Regions from separate parts of the Marisediminicola sp. LYQ85 genome, predicted to be linked through region 1. Evidence: predicted binding sites of a transcription regulator. Region 1 holds the regulator's gene; the other holds the start of a gene.
What was found. Region 1 encodes LexA, which represses DNA repair genes until DNA is damaged. Its sites were predicted from a motif close to TCGAACANNTGTTCGA; they were not measured.
Positions count from the first base shown of each region.

Region 2: the regulator LexA is predicted to act here: its motif matches at 4,652-4,667, upstream of ACLHG5_RS09960 (DUF222 domain-containing protein).

Region 1 covers NZ_JBKIWO010000001.1:505,386-512,010, forward strand. The annotation lists gene ACLHG5_RS02370 (class I SAM-dependent methyltransferase) at 1-552, opposite strand, end outside; gene hflX (GTPase HflX) at 594-2,156, shown strand; gene lexA (transcriptional repressor LexA) at 2,108-2,800, opposite strand; gene ACLHG5_RS02385 (LysM peptidoglycan-binding domain-containing protein) at 3,216-3,530, shown strand; gene ACLHG5_RS02390 (histidinol-phosphate transaminase) at 3,577-4,668, shown strand; gene hisB (imidazoleglycerol-phosphate dehydratase HisB) at 4,723-5,328, shown strand; gene hisH (imidazole glycerol phosphate synthase subunit HisH) at 5,331-5,972, shown strand; gene priA (bifunctional 1-(5-phosphoribosyl)-5-((5-phosphoribosylamino)methylideneamino)imidazole-4-carboxamide isomerase/phosphoribosylanthranilate isomerase PriA) at 6,104-6,625, shown strand, end outside.
Region 2 covers NZ_JBKIWO010000002.1:347,238-353,862, reverse strand. The annotation lists gene ACLHG5_RS09975 (ATP-dependent Clp protease ATP-binding subunit) at 1-873, shown strand, start outside; gene ACLHG5_RS09970 (HAD family hydrolase) at 1,020-1,880, shown strand; gene ACLHG5_RS09965 (glycoside hydrolase family 65 protein) at 1,877-4,510, shown strand; gene ACLHG5_RS09960 (DUF222 domain-containing protein) at 4,685-6,082, shown strand; gene ACLHG5_RS09955 (phosphatase PAP2 family protein) at 6,241-6,625, shown strand, end outside.

The DNA.
Region 1 (6,625 bases):
GGCGAACCCGTCGGAGAGCTCACCGTCGAGCCACCGGTGCAGCGAGTCAGAGCCGAGGTTGCGCTGCACGACGAGCCACGCGTCGGACTCGGGTGTCAGGCGCGGAACCCAGCGCAACAGCAGGTTGTGCAGCTCGTTCTTGCCGACGCGGATGGGCGGGTTCGACCAGATCGTGGTGAAACCGAGATCGTCGGGAACATCCTCGGGGCGGCAGGCGTTGATATTGTCGAGGCCCAGCTCGTCGGCATTGCGCCTCACGAGATCGAGCGCACGCTCGTTGACATCGACAGCCCACACCGTCGCCCGCGGAGATTGCAGAGCCAACGTGTAGGAGATCGGACCCCATCCGCATCCCAGATCGAGGAGGTTGCCTCCCGGCGGAGCCGGCGGCACGTTCGCGAGCAAGACGGATGTTCCCGCATCGATGCGGTCGGGGCTGAAGATGCCCCCCGCGGTCGACACGTCGTGCGGGGTGCCGTCGATGGTCACCCGGATGCGACGGAGAGCAAGCTCACTCTCGGGATTCGCCGAGAAGTAGTGCTCGTTAGTCATCCCGAAAACCTACCCAAATACGAAGAGCTAAGGTTAACCCAATGACTGAAGTACACCCTTCCGAGCGAGACGACGACGTCATCGCCCGCGTACTCGCCAACTCGTCCTCGCGACCGGCCGGTCTCAGCCTGTTCGGGAGCGGTAGCGCGCAAGCCCTCCAGCAGACCGGAGCGTCGGCGACGACAGATGACGACCACGACGGCGACCAGTTCGATAGGGAGGATCGCCAGGCGCTGCGCCGTGTCGCGGGCCTCTCGACCGAACTCGACGACGTCACCGAGGTCGAGTATCGCCAGTTGCGCATCGAGCGCGTCGTGCTCATCGGCATCTACTCGCAGGGCGGCGTCGTCGAGGCCGAGAACTCGATGCGCGAGATGTTCGCTCTCGCCGAGACGGCCGGAGCCGTCGTGCTCGACGGTCTCCTCCAGAAGCGTCCTCACCCCGACCCGAGCACCTACTTCGGTAAGGGCAAGGCGGTCGAGCTGCGGGATGTCGTCGCGGCGACCGGGGCAGACACCGTCATCGTCGACGGCGAGCTGGCTCCGAGCCAGCGTCGCGCGCTCGAAGACGTCGTGAAGGTCAAGGTCATCGACCGTACCGCGGTCATCCTCGACATCTTCAGCCAGCACGCGAAGAGCCGTGAGGGCAAGGCGCAAGTCGAACTCGCTCAGCTCGAGTACCTGCTGCCGCGGTTGCGCGGGTGGGGTGAGTCCATGTCGCGTCAGGCCGGTGGCCAGGTCGGTGCCGGAAACGGCATGGGTTCGCGCGGTCCGGGTGAGACCAAGATCGAGCTCGATCGCCGCCGCATCCACACGCGGATGGCGAAGCTGCGCAAGCAGATCGCCGGCTTCGCGCCGTCCCGCGAGGCGAAGCGCGCGAACCGGGTGCGCAACGACGTGCCGTCTGTCGCGATCGCCGGATACACGAACGCCGGCAAGTCGTCGCTGCTCAACAGGGTGACGCGGGCGGGCGCTCTCGTGGAGAACGCGCTCTTCGCGACTCTCGACACGGCCGTGCGCAAGAACGTGACGGCCGAGGGTCAGGCGTACACCCTCACCGACACCGTCGGATTCGTGCGCAACCTCCCGCACCAGCTCGTCGAGGCCTTCCGGTCGACCCTCGAGGAGGTCGCGGACGCCGACGTCATCGTGCACGTCGTCGATGGATCGCATCCGGATCCCGGGAGTCAACTCGCGACGGTGCGCGATGTGATCGGCGACGTCGATGCTCGCCACCTGCCCGAGATTGTCGTCTTCAACAAGGCAGATCTCGTCGACGACGATCAGCGCCTCGTCTTGCGCGGTCTCGAGCCGAGTGCGGTGTTCGTGTCTGCGCGGACGGGCGAAGGCGTCGAGGAGCTGCTCGAGCGCATCGCCGAAGCGATCCCGTCGCCGTCGGTCGAGCTCGATCTGCTCATCCCCTTCGATCGGGGGGACGTCGTCACGCGCTTGCATGACAACGGCGTCGTTCTCGACACCCGCTACGACGAGAACGGCACGCGGATCCACGTGCTCGTCTCGGAGGAGGTCGAGGCTCAGGTGGAGCAGTTCACCGCTCAGACCGAGCGCAGCACCGCGACGACCTTGCCGAGCACTTCGGCGTAGTCACCGAGGATCGGCGCGAAGGCCGAGTTGCGCGGGAGCAACCAGGTGTGGCCGTCGCGCTGCTGGAACACCTTGACGGTCGCTTCGTCGTCGAGCATCGCGGCGACGATGTCGCCGTTCTCCGCGGTCTTCTGCTGGCGGACGACGATCCAGTCCCCGTCGCAGATCGCGGCGTCGACCATCGAGTCTCCGACGACCTTCACCATGAACAGGTCGCCTTTGCCGACGAGCTGGCGGGGGAGGGGGAAGACCTCGTCGACCTGCTGGTCGGCGAGGATCGGCACTCCCGCCGCGATGCGACCGACGAGGGGGACCATCGCGGCGTCTCCGACGGGGGTCGGCGCGTCGGAGACGACGGGGACGTCGGGGCGTTGCAGGTCGATGAGGATCTCGAGTGCGCGCGGTCGATTGGGGTCGCGGCGCAAGTAGCCGCTGAGCTCGAGCTGATTGAGCTGATGGGTGACGCTCGAGAGCGAAGCGAGCCCCACCGCATCGCCGATCTCGCGCATGCTCGGCGGGTAGCCCCGGCTCGAGACCGATCGGGAGATCACGTCGAGGATCGCGAGCTGCTTGTCGCTCAGACTCTTGCGGCGCCGGGTCGACGGCTTGTCCGCTTGCGGTGATCCCTGCTCGGTGTCGACCACGTCGTTCCCCTCGATGTGCACCTCGTGCGCCGCGAGAACGGCGAATGTCGGTGGCTCCTGATGGTCTGTCTTCAGACAATCGAAACTGTATCCATTCGGCGGTCGCTTTCCAAACGTCTATTCGAGCGTGTTGCGCTAATTTGTTACCACACTTTCGAATATCGGCTTGATTTGGCGAGTATTCGAAGATATGTTCGGAACACGGGTTCGCATCCGGCTCTCCCGGCCGAGTGTCGGGTGCGACACCCGCCCACCATCACGAGCAGCACCTCCGAGAACACGACCCGCGAGTGATACCCCGACCTGAAAGGCAAGAACCATGAGCGCAGCGACTGGTATTGCTCCCTCCGCATCGTCCGCATCGTCTGCATCGTCTGCATCGTCTGCATCGTCCGCACAGGCACGGTCGGGGCGCGTGCCGCAACGCAGACTCCGTCTCACGAGGCGCGGTCGCGCGGTGTTCACGGCTCTCGTCGCGGCACCGATCGTGCTCGCCGCGGGAGCATTCGCTCTCAACGGCGGAATGGCGACGGCGTCGAACGAAGACGGAGCCGACGTGGTCTTCGTGCAGGTCGAGAGCGGCGAGTCACTGTGGGAGCTCGCCGTCGGGCTCGCGCCCGAGGCGGACCCCCGCGAGGTGGTGTCCGACCTCGTGCACTTCAACCAGCTCGACTCGGCCGACGTTCAGCCGGGGCAGAAGCTCGCGGTTCCCGCCGCCTACGCTCGATAGTCGAGGGGCATCAGTCGTGGGGCATCGACAGCCCTAGTCTTGATCGGTGACTTCGCTCAACGACCTCCCCATCCGCGATGACCTCCGCGGCCTCACCCCGTACGGTGCGCCCGAGTCCCGAGTGCCGATCGCTCTCAACGTCAACGAGAACACCCACCCGATCCCGGAGTCGGTCGCCCACGGCATCATCAGTTCGATCGCTGCGGCAATCCTGTCTATCAACCGCTACCCCGATCGCGAGTTCGTCGCATTGCGCACGGCGCTGGCCGACTACCTCGGTCACGATCTGACCGCAGAGAACATCTGGGCGGCCAACGGGTCGAACGAGGTCCTCCAGCAGATCATGCAGGCGTTCGGTGGACCGGGCCGCTCCGTGCTCGGCTTCCCTCCGACGTACTCGATGCACTCGATCATCGCCTCGGGCACGGGCACCCGCTGGGTGTCGGGCGAGCGAGACGCCGACTTCGAGATGTCGCCGGCGACGGTCGTCGAGTGGATCGAGCGCACCGACCCCGACGTCGTCTTCCTGTGCTCACCCAACAACCCGACCGGAACGCCCGTGTCGATCGAAACGATCGAGGCGGCGTATTCCGCGGCGCGGGGCATGGTCGTCGTCGACGAGGCCTACTCCGAGTTCTCGCCCGAGGGCGAGCCGTCGGCGCTCACACTTCTGCCCGGCCGCGAGCGGCTCATCGTGTCGCGCACCATGAGCAAGGCGTTCGCTTTCGCCGGTGCGCGCGTCGGCTACCTCGCGGCCGACCCCGCTGTGACCGACGCGCTCCGGCTCGTGAGGTTGCCCTACCACCTCTCCGCCCTCACGCAAGCGGCCGCGCTCGCGGCGCTCGAGCACGCCCCGGAGATGCTCGCGATGGTCGACGACATCCGCACCCAGCGTGATCGGTTGCTCATCGAGCTCGCGGCCCTCGGGTTCACCCCGTGGCGCAGCTGGGGCAACTTCGTTCTCTTCGGGGGAGTCGACGACCCCCACGCGGTCTTCACCGACCTGCTCGATCGCGGCATCATCATCCGCGACCTCGGCATGCCCGGACACCTGCGGGTGACGGCCGGCACCGAGCGTGAGACGACGGCGTTCCTGACCGCCCTCGCCGAGGTGACGGGGCGTTCGCGCGAGGCGTGACCGGGAGCGAGCGCTTCGCGGTCCGCGCCGAGTCGCGCTCGGTAGGATTGCCCCATGGCACTTGAGCGCACAGCGCACCTCACCCGCGAGACGAGCGAGTCGAGCATCGACCTCACCCTCGACCTCGACGGAACCGGTATCGCCGACATCCAGACGTCGGTGCCGTTCTTCGACCACATGCTCACCGCGTTCTCGAAGCACTCCCTCATTGACTTGCGCGTGCGCGCGACCGGTGACGTCGAGATCGACGTGCACCACACCGTCGAAGACATCGGAATCGTGCTCGGCAAGGCCATCGGGCAGGCTCTCGGCGACAAGCACGGCATCGCCCGGTTCGGTGACGCCCACGTTCCGCTCGACGAGGCCCTCGTGCGCGCGGTCGTGGATGTCTCGGGGCGGCCCTTCCTCGTCCACTCCGGCGAGCCGGACGGCTTCGAGTTCCACCTCATCGGCGGTCACTTCACCGGATCGATGGTGCGTCACGTCTTCGAGGCGATCACCTTCCATGCCGCTCTGACCGTGCACGTCACCGTGCTCGGGGGGCGCGACCCTCACCACATCGCCGAGGCGGAGTTCAAGGCGTTCGCGCGTGCCCTGCGCACGGCCGTCGCGGTCGACCCCCGAGTCACCGGCATCCCGTCGACCAAGGGAGCGCTCTAACCGTGGGTGCTCCCACGGTCGCTGTTCTCGACTACGGCTCGGGCAACGTGCACTCCGCCGTCAAGGCACTCGAGTTCGCGGGTGCCGACGTGACGCTCACGTCCGACCGTCGCGCCGTGCACGAGGCCGACGGACTCCTCGTGCCCGGCGTGGGCGCGTTCGGCGCCGTCGCCGACGCGCTCGCGGAGGTGCGCGGTGCCGAGCTCGTCGACCGGAGGCTCGCCGGATCGCGCCCGGTCTTGGGCATCTGCGTCGGCATGCAGATCATGTTCGAGCGCGGTGTCGAGCGGGGCCTCGAGTCGGACGGCCTCGGTGAGTGGCCCGGAGTCGTGACCGAGCTGGATGCTCCGGTCCTCCCGCACATGGGCTGGAACACCGTGCGCGCCGGCGCCGACTCCGTTCTCTTCGACGGCATCGCCGACGAGCGCTTCTACTTCGTCCACTCCTACGCCGCGCGGGACTGGACGCTCGAGACGATGCCGCCCTTCACCCCGGCGACGCTCACGTGGGCGCACCACGGCACCGATTTCCTCGCGGCGGTGGAGAACGGACCCCTGTCTGCGACGCAGTTCCACCCGGAGAAGTCGGGGGATGCGGGCATCCGTCTGCTCGCGAATTGGATCGCGAGCCTCCGGAAGAACTAGGCTCTGGTGCCTGTCGGCACGAGTCGCGCCACGCGCACCCTGACCGACGTCGTCGGAGCCCTGCTCACCGCGACCGAACCCAGACCCAACCCGAACCGAGTTCCGCGTGCGCGGGCTCCAGAGAGAGCGACATGAGCGAGTTCAACCAGACCCCGAGACTCACGCTGCTTCCCGCGGTCGATGTCGCCGGCGGTAAAGCGGTGCGGCTGACACAGGGCGCGGCCGGGAGTGAGACGAGCTACGGCGACCCGATCGACGCCGCCGCGGACTGGGCGAGTCAGGGAGCCGAGTGGATCCACCTCGTCGACCTCGATGCCGCGTTCGGGCGCGGGCACAACAACCACGTCATCAAGAAGGTCATCAAGCAGGTTCGCGGTTCGGTGCTCATCGAGCTCTCCGGCGGCATCCGCGACGATGAGAGCCTCGAGGCGGCGCTCGCGACGGGAGCCAAGCGCATCAACCTCGGCACGGCCGCTCTCGAGAACCCCGAGTGGGCCGCCCACGTGATCGCCGAATACGGCGAAGCGATCGCCGTCGGCCTCGACGTGCGGGGAACGACCCTCGCCGCTCGCGGCTGGACACAGGAGGGCGGCGACCTGTGGCACGTCTTCGACCGTCTCGAGCACGCAGGCTGTGCCCGCTACGTCGTCACG
Region 2 (6,625 bases), on a different contig from region 1:
AAGCCCGCGGTGCGCGCGGTCGCGGATGCCGTGCGCCGCACCCGCGCGGGAATCTCCGACGCCGATCGCCCCACGGGCTCCTTCCTCTTCCTCGGCCCGACAGGCGTCGGCAAGACGGAACTCGCGAAGGCCCTCGCCGAGTTCCTCTTCGACGACGAGAAAGCGATGATCCGCATCGACATGAGCGAGTACGGGGAGAAGCACTCCGTGTCGCGCCTGCTCGGAGCCCCTCCCGGCTACGTCGGCTACGAGCAGGGCGGGCAGCTCACCGAGGCCGTGCGTCGGCGCCCGTACTCCGTGCTCCTCCTCGACGAGATCGAGAAAGCGCACCCCGAGGTCTTCGACGTGCTCCTGCAGGTGCTGGATGACGGCCGGCTCACCGACGGGCAGGGCCGCACGGTCGACTTCCGCAACACCATCATCATCCTCACGTCGAACCTCGGCAGCCAGTTTCTCGTCGACCCGCAGCTCGGCCAGGTCGAGAAGGAGGCGGCCGTCGGAGCGATGGTGCGCCAGGCCTTCAAGCCCGAGTTCATCAACAGGCTCGACGACATCGTGGTGTTCTCGACCCTCTCGACCGACGACCTCGGGCAGATAGTCGAACTCAACATCGACAGGCTCTCGCGCCGACTGTCGGAGCGCCGGCTCCAGCTCGCCGTCACGCCCGACGCCCGGTCGTGGCTCGCCGAGCGCGGCCACGATCCGCTCTACGGTGCCCGCCCACTGCGCAGGCTCATGCAGCGCGAAATCGACGACAAACTCGCGACCGCACTGCTCGCGGGCGACATCCTCGACGGGGACACCGTGAGGGTCGACATCGACACTGCCGGCACCGGCCTCGCCGTGTCGAAAGCACCGCCCATCGTCGTCTGAGAACGGAGTTCTGCTCAGTCGGCGCGCGCGGATGCTCGGTGTGCTCACGGGTTTGCCGAGCCGCTATGCATGCGCGCGCATAAGGCCCTAGTGTCGAACCCGGCCCGACGACGTCGCCACCCACTCCGTCCTGAAAGGACCGACACGTGCCCGACGCACCCAGCCCCCTCGACGCCGCAGAGCAGCGCGCCCGCTTCGCCCGCGTGCGCGCCATCCTCTTCGACCTCGACGGCGTGCTCACCCCGACGGCCGACGTGCACATGCACGCGTGGCAACGCCTGTTCGAGCCCTTCCTCGACGAGCGCGGAGTGGCCGAGAGATACACCGAGGCGGACTACTTCGCCTACATCGACGGCAAGCAGCGATACGACGGTGTGCGGTCGCTTCTCGAATCGCGAGGCATCCACCTCCCCGACGGCGACGTGACAGACGAGCCGGGCGACGCCACCGTCGCGGCCCTCGGCAACCGCAAGAACCTCACCTTCAACGAGGTGCTCGCCGACGACGGAGTCGCGCCATACGCCGGCTCCCTCGCCTTTCTCGACGCGGCGATCGCGGCGGGCCTCCAGGTGGCGGTCGTGTCGAGCTCGCGCAACGCGCGCCCCGTGCTCGAGGCCGCCGGAATCGCCGACCGGTTCGACGTCGTCGTCGACGGTGTCGTCGCCGCCGACGAGAGCATCGCCGGCAAGCCGTCGCCCGACACCTACATCCGCGGTGCCGAGCTCCTCGGACTCACCCCCGCCGAGTGCGTCGTCGTCGAAGACGCTCACTCCGGCGTGCAGGCGGGCCGGGCCGGAGACTTCGGCCTCGTCGTCGGCGTCGACCGCGGGGTGGGAGCAGCGGGACTGCTCGAATCCGGTGCAGACTTCGTCGTGGACGACCTCGCGACCCTCATTCCCTACGTGCGCGCCGCGGGTGCGACCGACACCGGCGCGACGAATACTGGCGCGACGAACACCGGCGCAACGAACACTGGCGCGACGAACACCGAGGAGGCCGGCCGATGAGTCAGTCGTCACCCCTGCGCTCGCCCGTCGAGGATGAGCCGAACGGCACCGCCTCGGCGACCGACGCTCCCGACACCGAGGCACCCGACGTCATCCGCGTGACCGGCGAAGGCAGCTCCAACGCCCCCGGGTTCGACGACCCGCTCGACCGCCATCGCTACCCCGTCGACGAGTGGGCGCTCGTCGAGCAGGAGTTCGAGCAGGGCGACCTCGGTCGCACCGAGACCCTCTTCGCCGTCGGCAACGGCTATTTCGGCCTCCGCGGCAACGTCGTCGAGGGCCGCGACGGCCACGTGCACGGCACGTTCATCAACGGGCTCCACGAGACCTGGCCCATCCGTCACGCCGAAGAGGCGTTCGGTTTCGCTCGCGTCGGCCAGACGATCGTCAACGCGCCCGACGCCAAGATCGTGCGTGTCTACGTCGACGATGAGCCGTTCATCCTCTCCGAAGCCGACATCGCCGGATACGAGCGCAAACTCGACTTCCGCACCGGGGTGCTCTCGCGTCAGCTCGAATGGATCACGCCGTCGGGCAAGCGCGTGATCATCGACGCCACCCGAATGGTGTCGTTCGAAGACCGTCACCTCGCCGTCATCGAATACACCGTCACCCTGCCCGACCACGACGCCTCCGTCGTCATCTCGAGCCAGATCATCAACCGCCAAGACGGCATCGACGAATACGACGTGGCGCCGTCATCCGGCCCCGGCGCGTTCGACCCGCGCAAAGCCGAAGAGCTCACCGAACGCGTGCTGCAGCCGCGGCTGAAGCGTGCCGAAGGCGGGCGATACATGCTCGGCTACCGCTGCACCCACTCCGGGATGTCTCTCGCGGTCGGCGCCGAGCACTCGATGGAGACCGAGAACCAGTGGGAGGAGTCGTCGCAGATCGACGACGACCTCGCCAAGCACGTGTATCGCGTCAAAGCGAAGCGCGGCAAGCCCATCCGTGTCGTCAAGACCGTGACCTACCACTCGTCGCGGGGCATCCCCACGCGCGAACTCGCCGACCGCTGCGACCGCACCCTCGACCGTGCCCGGGCCGACGGCGTCGTGGTGCTCAAAGAACGCCAGTCCGAGTGGCTCGACGCCTACTGGGATCGCACGGATGTCGTCATCCACGGCCAGCCCGAACTGCAGCAGGCCATGCGCTGGAACCTGTTCCAGCTCGCCCAGGCGTCGGCGCGCGCCGACGGCAAAGGCGTCGCCGCCAAAGGGGTGACCGGCACGGGCTACGGCGGCCACTACTTCTGGGACACCGAGATCTACGTGCTCCCCGTGCTCAGCTACACGTCGCCCATCGCCGCGCGCAATGCTCTGCGGTTCCGACAGTCGATCCTCGGTGAAGCGCGCACGCGCGCGGCCGAACTCAACCAAGACGGCGCACTCTTCCCGTGGCGCACCATCAGTGGGCAGGAGTCGTCGGCGTACTACGCGGCGGGCACGGCGCAGTACCACATCGACGCCGACATCTCCTATGCGCTCAGCCAATACGTGCTCGCCACCGGAGACCGGGACTTCGTCGCCCGCGGGGCCATCGACATCCTCGTCGAGACCGCACGCATGTGGGCCGACCTCGGGTTCTGGCGGGCGAACGGCAAGTCGGCGTTCCACATCCACGGTGTCACGGGGCCGGACGAGTACACGACCGTCGTCAACGACAACATGTACACGAACGTCATGGCGCGCTCCAACCTCGGAGCGGCCGCACACGCCGTGCTCAACCTGCAGTCGACCAACGAGTGGGCTTACGAGCGCATGGTCAGTCGACTGGGCCTCAAAGACGGCGAAGTGCAGGAGTGGCTCGACGCCGCCGAGAAGATGTTCATCCCCTACGACGAAGCGCTCGGCGTGCATCCCCAAGACGCGGCCTTCCTCGAGAAAGAACTCTGGGACCTCTCGAAGACGCCCGAAGACCAGCGCCCCCTCCTCCTGCACTACCACCCGCTCGTCATCTACCGCTTCCAGGTGCTCAAACAAGCGGATGTCGTGCTCGCCCTGTTCCTCCACGGAGACCTCTTCACGCCCGAACAGAAGCTCGCCGACTTCGACTACTACGACCCGCTGACCACAGGCGACTCGTCGCTCTCCGCGGTCGTGCAGTCGATCATCGCGGCCGAGGTGGGCTACCAGGAGCTCGCCCTCAAATACTTCCTGGCCGGACTCTTCGTCGACCTCGCCGACCTGCACCACAACACCGCAGACGGCGTGCACGTGGCGTCGACCGGGGGAATGTGGAGTGCCGTCGTCTTCGGATTCGGGGGGATGCGCGACCACAACGGCGATCTCACCTTCGACCCGCGACTGCCCGAAGGGTGGGACGGCATCAGCTTCAAACTGACCGTCTCGGGCAGCCGGATGCGCGTCGACCTCGAACAGGACATCGTCACGTTCACGATCGAAACCGGTTCGAGCGTGTCGTTCTCGGTGCGCGGCCGGGCCGTGACCGTGACGGCGGACGAACCGGTCACGATCGCCCTCGCCCACCAGGGGTCCCGCCGGGTGGGAGCACCGAGCCAGAAGAACATCGAAGGCGGGCGGCGAGCCGACGGCAGCGTCATCACCGCCACGGTGCCCACGAGCTGGCGCAGCGACGAAGACCCGGGGTACAACGACACTGCGGATTAGAGGGCGGTTCGGGGCGGCTGGTTAGGTCGGTCGCTGAGGTTGTCTGGCTGCGCCGTTCTCCTCTTCTCCTCTCCTGCCCATCGTCGTCTCCTCCCCACCCCGTGTGGAGAACCCGCTCTCCGCAGACGATTCGTTCTTCGTTCGAACACGCGTTCGATTCGGGAGAATCGATACATGCCCACCCTCGCCGCCTCCCTCCTCGATCGGGCGGCTGTGGTCGCCGATCTCGGTGGCACGGCGGAGTCGATCGCCGCTCTCGGCCACGCTGATCTGACGGCGGCTGTCGAGGCGGTGACCGCTTTGCGGCAGTGTGTCGATCAGTTCGCTGCCGTCATCGCGGGGGAGGTCGCGCACCGGTCGCGCCCGGAGCTCGGTCACCAGGGCTTGGCCCAACAAGCAGGTTTCGTGAGCCCTGTTGCGATGATCCAGCGGGTCGCGCACGTGAGTCGCATCGAAGCCACCCGGCTCGTCGAGACGGGCGCGCTCCTCGCCGAGGCCGAGTTCACCGCGTCCGCTGGTTCCGCCGACGAAATCACACCGTTGTCGCGTGAACGATGGCCTGACGTTCTTGCGGCTGCCCTGCGGGAGGGAACCCTGTCGCTCGATGCTGTCGACGCGATCCGGCGGGTGTTCTCCGACATCACCCATGTCGACGACGGTGTTCTTCGCGCTGCGGCGGCAGAACTCGTCTTGGCCGCTGCCGGGTTGACTCCGGACCAGGTCCACCGCCGTGCGAGGCAGGTGCGTGATCTCCTCGATGCTGACGGGATCGAGCGTCGGGAGAAACAGCACCGCGACCTGCGGACCGTGCGCACCTGGTGGGACACTGCGACCGGAATGCACTGCGGGTCGTGGCGGCTCGCCCCCGAGGACGGCGCTCTCGTCGCCGAGGCGTTTGCGCAGATCCTGTCACCGCGGCGGGGTGGTCCCCGGTTCGTCGACCCGGACGCCCGTGCGACCGCGGAGGAGCTGCTGAACGATGGCCGCACCGACGAGCAGGTCAGTGCCGACGCGTTCGTCGACCTCGTGAGACTCGCCGTCGACGCAGACCCTGGCACCCTGTTCGGCGGGCGCCGCCCGGCCGTGCGGATCGTGGTGACCGCGGACCGGCTCGAGGGCAGGACAGGTCCAGGGTTCCTCGAGGGCCGCACCGACACCGTGTCTGCTCCGACGATCGAACGGTCGATCTGCAACACCGGAGTCATCAGCGTCGGCTTCGACCGCGACGGCCAGTGCGTGAACGTCGGACGGGACCGGCGCCTGTTCACCGAACGGCAACGCATCGGGTTGACCGTCAGAGACGGCGGATGCCGGTTCCCCGGGTGCGAGAGACCTCCGTCGTATTGCGAGGCCCACCACATCAACCCGTGGGCTGGTGCCGAGGGCCGCACCGACATCGCCGACGGAGTACTCCTGTGTCGGAGGCATCATCTGCTGATCCACGACAACCGGTGGCAAGTGCACCGAGACCGAGCCGACTACTTCCTACGACCACCACCGGACGTCGACCCTCAGCGGGTGTTCATTCCGATGCCGTCACGAAGCCCGGTCGCCCACGAGATCGCCGTGTAGCGGCGAGAGCCGCGTCGCGCCTCGAGCGTCGCATTCCGCCCGTTGTTCACCTTCTCGATGCTTACCCGCCACGCGCCGTCGTTAGCGTCCGTCGGCGGACCGGGAATCACCCTGAGCCGCCCACACCCACACCCAACACCCTCGGGAAGAGTAACGACGTGCATCGAACCACACCCCTCCGCTCCACACCATCGCGACCGGCCCGACGACGCCGCCTCGCCCTCGGAGCCTCGACGGCAGTCGCAGCCGTACTCGCGGGCGGCGCCGCCGTTCCCGCGAACGCCGCACCCGGCGACACCATCGCCCCGCAACCGGGCGTCTACGGCTACTACGTCGACACCTACCGGGCCAACACGAGCACCCTCCAGACGCCGGAGACCAACCCGGCCATCGGCGTGCTCGACACCATGCTCGACTACTGGACGCCCGGCGAAACCTACGACACCGGCACCATCCTCATGCCGTCCGTGCTCGACGCCAACATCCAGCGCAGCATCGACACCACACGCGAACGGTCCGACGCCGACGCCGACGCCGCACACG